Regions from separate parts of the Rahnella sp. CG8 genome, predicted to be linked through region 3. Evidence: predicted binding sites of a transcription regulator. Region 3 holds the regulator's gene; each other region holds the start of a gene.
What was found. The regulator PurR, encoded in region 3, represses purine synthesis genes. The targets are predictions, from matches to a motif close to CANGCAAACGTTTGCNTG.
Positions count from the first base shown of each region.

Region 1: a site for PurR is predicted at 1,500-1,517, ahead of HGO41_RS02535 (amino acid aminotransferase). Genes of this name have one in related genera too.
Region 2: a site for PurR is predicted at 2,141-2,158, ahead of HGO41_RS20770 (L-serine ammonia-lyase). Genes of this name have one in related genera too.
Region 4: a site for PurR is predicted at 1,602-1,619, ahead of rbsD (D-ribose pyranase). Genes of this name have one in related genera too.

Region 1 covers NZ_JABAED010000002.1:117,062-120,548, forward strand. The annotation lists gene ompC (porin OmpC) at 227-1,339, shown strand; gene HGO41_RS02535 (amino acid aminotransferase) at 1,581-2,771, shown strand; gene HGO41_RS02540 (MBL fold metallo-hydrolase) at 2,857-3,487, opposite strand, start outside.
Region 2 covers NZ_JABAED010000027.1:28,427-31,913, forward strand. The annotation lists gene HGO41_RS20765 (EAL domain-containing protein) at 1-292, opposite strand, end outside; gene HGO41_RS20770 (L-serine ammonia-lyase) at 749-2,113, opposite strand; gene HGO41_RS20775 (CoA pyrophosphatase) at 2,321-2,923, opposite strand; gene pabB (aminodeoxychorismate synthase component 1) at 2,920-3,487, opposite strand, start outside.
Region 3 covers NZ_JABAED010000023.1:65,496-68,982, forward strand. The annotation lists gene punC (purine nucleoside transporter PunC) at 1-603, opposite strand, end outside; gene punR (DNA-binding transcriptional activator PunR) at 740-1,645, shown strand; gene purR (HTH-type transcriptional repressor PurR) at 1,682-2,707, opposite strand; gene cydH (cytochrome bd-I oxidase subunit CydH) at 3,042-3,131, shown strand; gene HGO41_RS19440 (C40 family peptidase) at 3,297-3,487, opposite strand, start outside.
Region 4 covers NZ_JABAED010000010.1:5,069-8,555, reverse strand. The annotation lists gene kup (low affinity potassium transporter Kup) at 1-1,416, shown strand, start outside; gene rbsD (D-ribose pyranase) at 1,632-2,051, shown strand; gene rbsA (ribose ABC transporter ATP-binding protein RbsA) at 2,059-3,487, shown strand, end outside.

The DNA of each region.
Region 1 (3,487 bases), on a different contig from region 3:
AAGATAGATCCCTGTCACAAAGTTCCGTAAAATACACATTTTGAAATACATTCTTTCCTGCTGAAACATATTTAGTAATTTAGTAGCATTTTCGCTGTGGATTAAGCTCACCACGGATGGAATAGTGCGTTCAGACACAGGAGACACCAAACTTTCGTGAATAGTTCCGTAAAGAATTATTTAGGCAGTGGCAGGTGTCCAAATAAAACCAATGAGGGTAATAATAATGATGAAGCGCAATATTCTTGCAGTGGTAATCCCTGCTCTGTTAGTTGCTGGTGCAGCTAATGCAGCTGAGATCTATAACAAAGATGGCAACAAACTGGATCTGTACGGTAAAGTTGACGCACGTCACACCTTCTCTGACAATGCTGGCGACGATGGCGACCAGACCTATGTCCGTTTCGGCTTCAAAGGCGAAACTCAAATTACTGACCAACTGACCGGTTACGGCCAGTGGGAATACAACGTTCAGGCTAACCATGCAGAAAGTGCTGGCGATGAAGGCAACAAAACTCGTCTGGGCTTCGCAGGTCTGAAATTTGGTGATGCAGGTTCTTTCGACTACGGTCGTAACTACGGCGTAATCTACGACGTAATGTCCTACACCGACCAATTGCCAATCTATGGCGATGACACCATGTACCAGAACAACGACAACTTCATGGTTGGTCGTGCTAACGGTGTGGCAACTTACCGTAACAGCAACTTCTTCGGTCTGGTTGATGGCCTGAGCTTCGCTGTACAGTACCAGGGCAAAAACGACGAAGGTCGTGATGGTCGTGGCGCAGTTGATTCCAATGGTGACGGCTGGGGTACTTCTGCCGCTTACGCTATCGGCAACTCAGGTGTTAGCATTACTGGTGCTTACTTCTCTTCTAACCGTACTGTTACTCAGAAACAAGACGGCACTGGCGACAAAGCTGACGCATACGCATTCGGCGCTAAATACGACGCTAACAACCTGTACCTGGCAACCTTCTACGGTGAATCACGTAACACCACCGATTACGGTAACCCGGATGCAATTGCTAACAAAACTCAGAACTTCGAAGTTGTTGCTCAGTACCAGTTCGATTTCGGTCTGCGCCCATCTATCGCATACCTGCAGTCTAAAGGTAAGAGCCTGAACGGTTTCACCAACAACGGTTCTACCTACGCTGGCGGCGATGCTGACCTGGTTAAATATGTAGAAGTTGGTACTTACTACTACTTCAACAAAAACATGTCTACCTATGTTGACTACAAAATCAACCTGCTGGACGACAACAGCTACACCAAAGCAGCGGGTCGCAGCACTGACGACATCGTGGGTGTTGGTCTGCAATACCAGTTCTAATATCACTTAACGATGCGCTTACGGGCGCATCAAAGTGGATATCAAGGCAGAGCTTCGGCTCTGCCTTTTGCATTTCTGAGTCTTGAAAATACCGCTTTTCCACCCTCGCCTATAAAATATTTTAATCTCCCACGCCTTCTCACAACTCTGTTTTCTTTTTGCCGCAAACGGTTGGCAAAAGGGGGCGCTGGCGTTACCCTGATGACCTCTTTCGTAATATCAGGCTATGGAATTTTCCGACATGTTTGAAAAAATCACTGCAGCACCTGCTGACCCTATCCTGGGTCTTACCGATCTTTTCCGCGCTGACGACCGCTCTAATAAAATCAATCTGGGGATTGGTGTTTATAAAGACGAAACAGGTAAAACGCCGGTTCTGGCCAGCGTGAAAAAAGCCGAACAGTTCCTGTTGGAAAATGAAACCACTAAAACCTATCTGAGTATCGACGGGTTGCCTGATTTTGCCCGTTGTACACAGGAACTGCTGTTTGGCAAAGACAGCACGGTTATTGCTGATAAACGGGCACGCACCGCACAGACTCCGGGCGGCACCGGCGCTTTGCGTATCGCAGCAGATTTCATCGCTACACAAACCAGCGCCAGACGCGTGTGGGTCAGTAATCCGAGCTGGCCGAACCATAAAGGTGTGTTCTCTGCTTCCGGTCTGGAAGTTGTGGAATACAATTACTATGACGCTGCAAATCACAGCCTTGATTTCGATGGCATGCTGAAAAGCCTGAGCGAAGCGAAAGCAGGCGACGTGGTGCTGTTCCATGGCTGCTGTCACAATCCAACCGGTATCGATCCTACGGAAGAACAATGGGCACAGCTGGCAGAATTGTCGGTGAGCAACGGCTGGTTACCGTTGTTCGACTTCGCCTATCAGGGCTTTGCAAAAGGTCTGGAAGAAGATGCGGCGGGTCTGCGCCTGTTCGTGGCAAAACATAAGGAATTGCTGGTCGCCAGTTCTTACTCGAAAAACTTCGGCTTATACAATGAACGCGTAGGTGCTTGTACGTTAGTCGCAGCCGATGAAGAAACTGCCGGTCGCGCTTTCAGCCAAATGAAATCGGTTATCCGTGCAAACTACTCCAACCCGCCGTCACACGGTGCTGCGGTTGTAGCCACCATACTGGGTAACGAAGCTTTGCGCACGCTGTGGGAGCAGGAACTAAGCGATATGCGCCTGCGTATCCATCGTATGCGCCAGCTATTCGTCAGCACCTTGCAGGAAAAAGGCGCTCAACAGGATTTCAGCTTTATTATTAACCAGAACGGGATGTTCTCTTTCAGCGGCCTGACCAAAGATCAGGTATTGCGTTTACGTGATGAATTCGGCGTGTACGCGGTGAACTCCGGCCGTATCAACGTTGCCGGCATCACGCTCGAAAATATGGCACCGCTGTGTGAAGCCATCGTCGCCGTACTGTAAAAGATAAGCAGTGTTGCTCAATTAAAAAAGCCCGTCAGGATACCTGACGGGCTTTTTGTTTTTTGCTGATAAGCAGCAAACGTAATTACCAGACCGGCATTTCATCCTGCAGGAACGGGTTCGTTTTACGCTCATAACCAAAGTCTGACATCGGGCCATGACCGGGAATAAAGACCATGTCATCGCCGAGCGGTAATAATTTCGTTTTGATGGAATGAATCAGCGCCTGATGGTCACCACGCGGGAAATCACTGCGGCCTACGCCACCCTTGAAAATCACATCACCAGAAACGGCAATTCGCGCTTTATCATTGATGAAGACAATATGCCCCGGCGTATGGCCTGGGCAATGCAACACGGATAAGATTTCTTCACCAACACCCACTGAATCCCCTTCTTCCAGCCAGGTATCCGGCGTCAGCGGGTCACAATGGTCGAGGCCAAACATCTGGCTTTGGGTCGGTAACGCATCCAGCAGGAATTCATCTTCTTTTTGTGGTCCGATAACCGGTACCTGATAGTGCGCAGCCAGTTCTGCTGCGGCACCAACGTGATCAAGATGTCCGTGAGTCAGCAAAATTTGCGTAACCAATACACCTTTGGCAGAAACTTCCTGGATGATCCTGGCGGCTTCACCGCCCGGATCAACAATGGCGGCCTGATTGGTTTTAGCGCACCAAATCAGTGAGCAGTTTTGGCTGAACGCCGTGACGGTA
Region 2 (3,487 bases), on a different contig from region 3:
AACGTAATGTTTGCATGCGGGCGACGGTTTGTTGCAACAGAGGTTGCTGTGCCTTACAGGCGAGTGTCTGGTCGAAAGGAATAATTTTGCCGGCCGGAGAAGCGGGTTCAAGCAATTTTTCCAGTTTTTCAACGGTGTGAACAGCCACCCGTTTTTGATCTTCGGCGATAACCTGGGCTTGTTCGTAGATACGAATGCCCAGCGTCAGAAGCAGCGTACATATCCCCATTGCACTGGCGAGGGCAATGCGATAGTAGCGATACTTCGCGAGTCCGGTCTGGGAGAACAGCATCGTTCTAATCCTTTTATCCCGAGTTAAAGGCAGGCTCAAAATTATTATTTTAAAGGGTTACCGATGCGTAACAGCCATTTCGTTTTTATAGAGAGTAGCTGTAAATCGTCGGGCGCTCAGTTTGAGTAGCGGCAAACTCCCTATATTTCTCTGTTCAAATCGAAAAAAAAACATACAGGTGACAGTGTCACTGAGGTTTTTCCTGTCCATTTCCGACATTTACGCAGACGTAATAAGGGGGACCCGGACAGGGGAAATCAGGCGGAAATCAGCATGCCGCACCTGCAGGGTATAATGCAAGTCTCACTACCATTATGTATTGATAATACAACAGGTTGTTGTTAGCGAAGGTTTTATTGCTGCCGGCTACCGGCCAGGTGGTATTTCCTGCGGTAAATTGGTTGAAATTAATACAACCTGAAAATACCGCAGGAAGAGGTCATCTTTTCGACCGGATCAGTCGCACTGAACCTTAATCGCCAGACCGCCACGCGAGGTTTCCCGATATTTGGAATTCATATCTTTACCGGTTTCGTACATTGTCTCAATGACTTTATCCAGTGAAACTCTCGGCTCACTGGTGCGGCGTAATGCCATACGGGCGGCATTAATGGCTTTCACTGACGCGATGGCATTACGTTCGATGCACGGTACCTGAACCTGTCCGGCAACAGGGTCACAGGTTAATCCCAGATTGTGTTCCATGCCAATTTCGGCCGCAACGCACACCTGTTCCGGGCTGCCGCCAAGCAATTCCGTCAAGCCTGCCGCCGCCATTGAACAGGCTACGCCAACTTCACCCTGACAGCCCACTTCAGCGCCTGAAATCGACGCATTCATTTTATACAGAATACCGATAGCACCGGAACTCAGGAAATAACGCAGATAAATGTCCGGGCTGACCGACTGAATGAACTGGTCATAATACGCCAGCACCGCAGGCACAATGCCGCATGCGCCGTTGGTGGGTGCCGTCACGACACGTCCGCCTGCCGCGTTTTCTTCGTTAACCGCGAGGGCAAACATATTCACCCAGTCGATCACGTTCATCGGGTCACTGGAAAGTTTGTCGTTAGACACCAGCATCCGGCGCAGGGCAGAAGCACGACGCGGCACCCGCAACGGGCCAGGCAGAACGCCTTCGGTATTCAGGCCGCGATCGATACAGGCCTGCATGGTGTGCCAGATTTTCTCGAAATACTGCTCGATGTCCTGCTTACTGTGCTGCGCCAGCTCGTTTTTCATCACCAGGCCGGATAATGACAGCCCGGTTTCCTTACATTTTGCCAGCATTTCACTGGCCGAATTAAAGCTGTACGGCACCGCCACTTCATCCAGCACAGGCTGACCGAAATGCTCGTCATCAACGATAAAGCCGCCGCCGACCGAGTAATAGGTTTTGCTGTAAATCATCTTGTCGCCAGCAAAAGCGTGAATTTGCATGGCGTTTTCGTGACGCGGTAAATTCTCCCCGCGGAACACCATACCGGTATCACGTGGGAAATCGACTTCATGCTGGGTTCCGCCCAGCGGCAGACGCTCACGTTGCTCAACGTCGCGGATAAAATGCGGAATGCCGTCGATGTCGACGGTATCTGGCTGATTGCCCGCCAGACCTAAAATAATGGCGATATCTGTGTGGTGGCCTTTACCTGTCAGAGACAAAGAACCAAAAACGTCCACGGCGACACGCGTAACGGCAGGCATCATGCCCTTTTCCAGCAGGTCATCAGCGAACTGTTTGCCTGCTTTCATCGGGCCCAAAGTATGGGAACTGGAAGGGCCAATCCCGACCTTGAACATGTCGAAAACGCTAATCACGTCGAATACTCCTGTAATAGATTGCGGCAGGGAACGGGATCCCTGGCTTCCATAAATGAACCAACACCAGAGACAGCCCTTATGGACGGGTCTCTTGTTCTTATGGATAGACTTATAGTTTAAAAGGGCTGAGAGGCAAAAGTTTCATTTTTCGCATGAAATAAACTTATTTGATGCAAAAGTGTGATCGTAATGTAATCACTGAGCTCAGACTTCAACCTGCCGGGCCAACTGACGGATGATTCCCGCCGTCAGCCCCCAGACAAATTGTTGCTGATACCAGGACAGATAAACCCGGTGATGAGTGCCTCTGCGGTGAATATCCAGGGGGTGATAACGTGCGAGATCAAAGGCTTCCCGCAGCGGCATTTCAAACAACTCGGCGACTTCATCTTCCGCGGGATGCAGTGGTACATCAACAGGCAACAGCCCGATAACCGGCGTGACCTGAAAACCGCTGCTGCTGTCCTGCGGCGACAGTGTGCCTAATATATGAACCTGTTCAGGGGGGATCGCGACCTCTTCATGCGCTTCGCGTAATGCGGTGGCAATAATCGAGGCATCGGAAGCATCTGCTGCACCACCGGGAAAGGCGACCTGGCCGGCGTGTTTACGCAACTGATCGGAGCGGCGCGTCAGTAAAAGGGTCGGTTCCGGACGGCAGATAATCGGGATCAACACAGCGGCGTGGCGGGTTCCGCGCAACGCCGCAGCAGGCAGGCGCGGCTGCTGCAATTGAAAACGCAGGATGAAATCTTCCACGGCAGGTGAAAACGTCTGTAAGGGCGCGTGTTGTTCCAGCAGCGTCACGGCTGTATTTCTCCTAATTCAGGCAGAATACGGGCAATCTTATCAAAAGTTTCCTGATATTCCGCCTGTTCCTGACTGTCAGCGACGATCCCGCCACCCGCCCAGCAGTAAATTTTGCCCTGTGCGGTGAGCAATGTGCGGATGGTGATATTGCTGTCCATCGTGCCGCAGCAACTCAGATATGCAATGCTGCCGCAATAGCCGTTGCGCCGGTGCGGTTCAAGTTCTTCGATAATTTCCATGGCACGCACTTTGGGCGCACCGGTAATGGAGCCGCCGGGGAAACAGGCACGCAGTAAGGCGCTGGCGTGACAGGTTTCGGGTAACCGGGCGGTGATCGTGCTGACCAGATGATGGACGGCGGGGAAGGGCTCCACAACGAACAGCTCCGGCACCCGCACACTGCCGGGTGTCGCCACGCGGCCGATATCGTTACGCAGCAAATCGACAATCATCAGGTTTTCGGCGCGATCCTTTTCCGATGCCGCCAGTCGTTCTGCCTGCTGCATATCCTCAGTCGGATCTTCGCAGCGCGGCAGCGTTCCCTTAATCGGACGGGTCTGG
Region 3 (3,487 bases):
TTTCAGTAACGTCGCAAACCCTGTTTTATCAGCCTTCGCTTGTTTTGCCGGTTTATTCTCACGCAGAGTCAGCGTCGTCAGCACCAGGACGACGGCGACTGCGGTCAGCAGAGCAAAAATGGCTTCCCAGTCAAAATGATTGAGCACCCACGCACCAAGTAATGGTGCCAGTGCCGGAGAAAGAGCTACTAACGGCATAATGCTGGCGAAGGTTTTTTTCGCCACATCGGCAGAGAAACGGTCAACAACGATTGCCTGCCAGGTGACTGCGGCGGCACAAACCCCCATCGCCTGTAAGAAGCGCAGGGCCAGAAGGGCGCGTACATTCTCAACCCAGATAACGCCCAGACAACCGACCGCAAACAGTGTCAGACCAAGAAGCAATACCGGTTTACGGCCGATCCTGTCTGACAACGGCCCCCATAACAACTGACCGAGAGCAAATCCGCCGAGGAAAATGCTCAGACTTGCGCTGATCATCCCGGGGCTGGTCGTCAGACTGGTTTGCATGGCGCTGAACGCAGGCAGATACATATCAGTGGCTAAAAAGCCCAGCATGCTCAGTCCCGCAAGATAGAGCATAAATCCAAAGGAGGGTTTCATTATCGTCTCGTTAATTTATTTATTGCAGATGATGTGATGCAGATTACATACCGGAGGCGGAGTTTAACGCTTTGATAACAGGCTTGTGAAACGCTAATATTTGCACTCTGCTATCAAAAATATTGAAGGCTGAATTATGTGGTCAGAATACGCCCTTGAAGTGGTAGATGCCGTGGCAAGAACAGGTAGTTTTAGTGCGGCAGCGCAAGATTTGCACCGCGTGCCTTCTGCTATCAGCTATACCGTCCGTCAGCTTGAGCAGTGGCTGGCCGTGCCGTTGTTTGAGCGTCGCCATCGTGACGTGGTACTGACGCCTGCGGGAAAGGTTTTTGTCGATGAAGCGCGGATTCTGACAAAAAAAATGATAGCCACGCGCCGGCAGTGTCAGCAGGTGGCGAACGGCTGGCGCGGCGAATTACGTGTGGCGGTTGACCGGATTGTAAAACCCGCACGGACACGGCGTCTGGTGCTCGATTTCTACCGCCATTTTGCGGACACCGAACTCATTATTCACTCAGAAGTGTTTAATGGTGTCTGGGATGCGCTGGTTGACGGGCGGGCAGACGTGGCGATCGGTGCTACACGCGCGGTACCGGTTGGCGGGGGCTTCAGTTTTCGTGACATGGGATTTATGGACTGGCATTGCGTCGTCAGCCCGCAACATCTGCTGGCTCAGTTATCCGGCGCGCTGAATGATGATGAGTTGCGGCCTTATCCTGCACTCTGTCTGGAAGACACCTCCCGGACATTGCCTAAGCGGGATACATGGACGCTTGATAACCAGCGGCGGCTGGTCGTGCCAGACTGGACCTGTGCGCTGGAATGCCTGACCGAAGGCTTATGCGTGGGTATGATGCCGGTTCATCGCGTCACGCCGTGGATAGAACAGAAAAAGTTGCAGGTGCTGACGCTGGAAAATACGTTTCCCGACAGCCCGTGTTGCCTGACGTGGGATCAAAGCAATCCGTCACCCTCGCTGGCCTGGTTGCTGGAATATATGGGCGATACAGAAACCATGAATCAGGAATGGCTGCGTGATTAGAAAAAAACGCCTGCATCTGCAGGCGTTCGATATCTGTTAACGGCGGTAATCGCGGTACGGACCATCGGCTACGGAACGGCGTTCGACCAGTTTCGGATGCACCTCAATGGTCTGAGACTCTTCACGCTTACTGACAATTCTGTCCAGCAACATGGTAAAGGCCATTTCACCCAGACGTTCTTTCGGCTGATGCACGGTTGTCAGCGCGGGGGAGAAGTAACGGGCGTTACGCACATTGTCGTAACCGATCACGGAAATATCCTGAGGAACGCGCAGGCCCAGTTCGTCTGCGGCACAGATTGCGCCCATTGCCATCACATCGCCACCACAGAATACGGCAGTCGGGCGGTGCTTCTGCATCAGAATTTTATGCATCGCCTGATAGCCCGATTCCGGCTCGAAATCGCCCTGAACCACCCATTCGTCACGCAGCGGAATATTGGCTTCAGTCAGTGCTTTCACAAAACCCTGGAAGCGGCCACCGCCGGTATTACGTGCCAGTTGGCCCGGGATCACCCCAATATCACGATGACCGCGTTCAATCAGATAACGCCCGGCCATGTAACCCCCTTCGAAAGCATTATCAATAATGCTGTCGGTGAAGTTCTTACGCGCTTCGCCCCAGTCCATGACCACCATTGGGATCGAACGGTGCTCCTCGAGCATATTGAGCAACTCATCAGGATATTCCGCGCACATCACCAGCAAGCCATCGACGCGTTTTTGCGCCAGCATTTGCAGGTAGGCTTGTTGTTTTTCCAGATTATTATGCGAGTTACACAAAATCAGCGTATAGCCTTTGGAGAAGCAGCTGTTTTCTACGGCTTCAATCACTTCGGCAAAATAGGGCGCTTCGCTGGAGGTGGCAAGCAGACCGATCGTTTTGGTGTTATTGACCTTCAGACTGCGGGCTACAGCACTCGGCGAGTAATGTAACTCTTTGATTGCAAGGAGAACCGCTTCTTTGGTTTCTTCGGCGACGAAACGTGTTTTATTGATGACGTGCGACACGGTTGTAGTGGAAACGCCAGCGCGCTTTGCGACATCTTTAATCGTTGCCATGTAAACAATGACTCCTGAACTCACGTGTTTCAGCACGTTAGCATTATGTTAATCGTTTGCTTGCGTGGATCTCACTGCTGGCTTCTAAAAGGGCAGTGAAATCGTTGGGTGGATTCTTCAGAATGAGGCGTGAAATGCTCTCGGGTGAAATCAACCGGCACACAGGCGTGTTAACCGACAATTTTCTCTTATAATGCAGGAAAGTGGAAGTAAAATTCTCAGGGATACATTGTCATTCAGCACAAGATTTTAAATGTTAATTATGCGAAAATGCGCTGGCACACAATTAGTGTGGCTTAAAAAATGCCACAATTTGATCCGAAAGGGGGGTTTGATGGACAGCAACCTGAAATTATCGTTGATCACCACGGTATGCGCTTTGCTTATGATTATCGCTTTCAGCTTCACTGCGGTGATGAACTGATTCAGTAAGTGAACCGCTATAAAAAAGGGCGATTCCTGTTACAGGAATCGCCCTTTTCAATTTTACGCAGTGGCCGTTACCGCCGATACTCTTCCCTGCAGAAACTCTTCGTTAAATGCTATTCAATGGCTGATTAGCGAAACTTCAGACTTAACGAATTGTTTATTATCGGATCGTTTTCGGCGTCATTACCCGGCGTGCACCCACATAATGATCTTGCCAGTAATCGTCGCCGAGAGAGGTGATTTTAATGTCTTCGCCCGTTCTTGGAGACTGAATAAACTTGCCGTTCCCCACGTAAACACCAACATGGTCTGCAGCGCCGCGGTTATTGATTCTGAAGAACACCAGATCAC
Region 4 (3,487 bases), on a different contig from region 3:
ACGCTGCTTTTCATTATTCAGAAACACGGCACCGGCATCGTGGGCAAACTGTTTGCGCCGGTGATGTTGTTGTGGTTCCTGACGCTGGCTGTTCTCGGCGTGAACAGCATCATGCAGAACCCTGAAGTACTTCGCGCCATGAACCCGATGTGGGCGGTTAACTTCTTTATCGAGCATAAGTCGTTTTCCTTCCTGGCACTTGGCGCGGTCGTTCTGTCGATTACCGGTGTGGAAGCGCTGTATGCGGATATGGGCCACTTCGGGAAATTCCCGATCCGTCTGGCCTGGTTCACCGTGGTGCTGCCTTCTCTGGTGCTGAACTACTTCGGTCAGGGCGCATTGCTGCTCAAAGATCCGGAGTCGATTAAAAACCCGTTCTTCCTGCTGGCGCCTGACTGGGCTTTGATCCCGTTACTGGTGCTGGCAACGCTGGCCACCATTATCGCGTCTCAGGCTGTTATCTCCGGTGTGTTTTCCCTGACGCGTCAGGCTGTGCGTTTAGGCTATTTACCGCCAATGCGCATCATCCACACTTCAGAAATGGAAGCAGGCCAGATTTACATCCCGGCCATTAACTGGTTGCTGTACTTTGCGGTGGTTATCGTTATCGCCAGCTTCGAGCATTCGAGCAATCTGGCAGCGGCATACGGTATCGCAGTGACCGGTACGATGGTGCTGACCAGTATTCTTTCCTGTACGGTGGCACTCAAAAACTGGCACTGGAAACCTTTCCTGGTCGGGCTTTTGCTGATCGGTCTGCTGTTTATGGATATCCCGCTGTTCGCGGCGAACGCTACTAAACTGTTCTCCGGCGGTTGGTTGCCGCTGACGCTGGGTTTGGGCATGTTTATCGTTATGACGACCTGGAAAAGCGAGCGCTTCCGCCTTATGCGCCGCATGAACGAGCATGGGAATTCCCTGGAAGCGATGATCGCCTCTCTGGAGAAATCCCCGCCGGTGCGTGTTCCGGGTACGGCTGTGTATATGTCGCGCGCCATCAACGTCATTCCGTTTGCGTTGCTGCACAATCTCAAACACAACAAAGTGTTGCATGAGCGTGTGGTACTGCTGACGTTACGCACCGAAGATGCGCCTTATGTACATAACGTCCGGCGCGTCACCATCGAACAGCTTTCGCCGACGTTCTGGCGTGTGGTCGCCAGCTACGGATTTAAAGAAACGCCGAACGTGGAGGAAGTGTTCCACCGTTGCGGTCTGGAAGGATTGCCGTGCCGGATGATGGAAACGTCATTCTTTATGTCGCACGAATCACTGATCCTGACCAAGCGCCCCTGGTATCTCTACTTCCGTGGCAAACTCTTTATGGCGCTCAGCCGCAACGCCTTACGCGCGCCAGATCAGTTTGAAATTCCGCCGAACCGCGTAATCGAACTCGGTACGCAGGTAGAAATCTGATCCTCATTTCTACTGCTCGCAGGGCACCTTCGGGTGCCCTGTTTTATTTTCTCTTTCTCCTTTCTGAAACGACTAACTCAAATTTCCCTGCGGTTTCTTAATTATTCAGCGAAACGTTTCGACGCTGATCACAATTCCATCATAACTCCGTTGCGATGGCCGGGGATCTTTATAAACTCATCGGTGAGCGAAACGTTTCGCTGTAGGAGTTCACAATGAAGAAGTCACCGCTGTTAAATGCCGAAATCTCACATGTTATTGCCCGGTTAGGTCACACCGATCAGCTGGTTATTGGCGATGCCGGACTTCCGGTGCCAGCAGCTTGCCAACGCATCGATCTGGCCCTGACCCAGGGAGTTCCCACCTTTTTACAAGTCTTAGAGGTAGTGACACATGAGATGCAGGTTGAGCGGGCTATCCTCGCCGAGGAAATCCTCACTAAAAATCCTCAACTCCATGAAGCGTTGCTCGCCCAATTGACACAACTCGAACAACACCAGGGAAACACCATTGCTTTGGATTACGTCAGTCATGAGTCATTCAAAGCACAAAGCGAAAAAAGTCGGGCTGTGATCCGCAGCGGGGAATGTTCGCCTTATGCGAACGTTATTCTGTGTGCTGGCGTAACCTTCTGAGGCCTTTATGCAACCTTTGCTGCAACTGACAGGCATTGATAAAGCCTTTCCCGGCGTAAAAGCACTTTCCGGCGCGGCGCTCAGCGTCTATCCGGGACGTGTAATGGCGCTGGTGGGAGAAAACGGCGCGGGCAAGTCCACCATGATGAAAGTGCTGACCGGCATCTATCAGAAAGATGCCGGCTCAGTGCATTTTCTTGGCAAGGAAGCGGTTTTCAGTGGCCCTAAAGCCTCTCAGGAAGCCGGGATTGGTATCATTCATCAGGAATTGAACCTGATCCCCCAACTGACGATTGCTGAAAATATCTTCCTGGGCCGTGAGTTTGTGAACGGTTTTGGCCGCATCAACTGGAAAAAGATGTATGCCGAGGCCGATAAACTGCTGGCGCGCCTGAATCTGCGTTACAAAAGCGACCGGCTGGTAGGCGATTTATCCATCGGCGACCAGCAGATGGTCGAAATTGCCAAAGTGCTGAGCTTTGAATCCAAAGTCATCATTATGGATGAACCGACGGATGCCCTGACCGATACCGAAACCGCTTCTTTATTTAACGTGATCCGGGAACTGAAAGCCGCCGGTTGCGGTGTGGTGTATATCTCCCACCGCATGAAAGAAATTTTCGAAATCTGCGACGACGTGACGGTGTTCCGTGACGGGCAGTTTATTGCAGAGCGGCCGGTCAGTTCGCTTGAAGAAGACACGCTGATTGAAATGATGGTGGGCCGTCGCCTCGAAGAGCAATACCCGCGCATTAATCATGAACGCGGTGCGCTGCGTTTGCAGGTACGCGATGTCAGCGGACCGGGCGTGGATAACGTCAGCTTTGATCTGTACAGCGGCGAAATTCTGGGGATTTCCGGTCTGATGGGCGCAGGCCGTACCGAACTGATGAAAATTCTCTACGGAGCCTTACCGCGTAAAAGTGGTTATGTGGCGCTCGATGGCCGCGAAGTGGTGACACACTCACCGCAGGACGGGCTGGCAAACGGCATTGTTTATATCTCTGAAGACCGCAAGCGCGATGGCTTAGTTCTGGGCATGTCAGTGAAAGAAAACATGTCGCTGACGGCGCTGCGTTATTTCAGCCACGCTGGCGGACGTCTTAAACATGCGGAAGAACAGCAGGCTGTCGGCGATTTCATCCGCCTCTTCAATATCAAAACGCCGTCGATGATGCAGACCATCGGCCTGCTTTCCGGCGGTAATCAGCAAAAAGTGGCAATTGCCCGTGGATTAATGACGCGGCCGAAAGTCCTGATCCTCGATGAACCGACGCGCGGCGTTGACGTTGGTGCCAAGAAAGAGATTTACCAGCTTATAAACCAGTTCAAGCGCGAAGGGCTGAGTATCATTTTGGTTTCCTCAGAAATGCCTGAAGTGATCGGTATGAGTGACCGGGTTTTGGTGATGCATGAAGGCCATTTAAGCGGTGAAT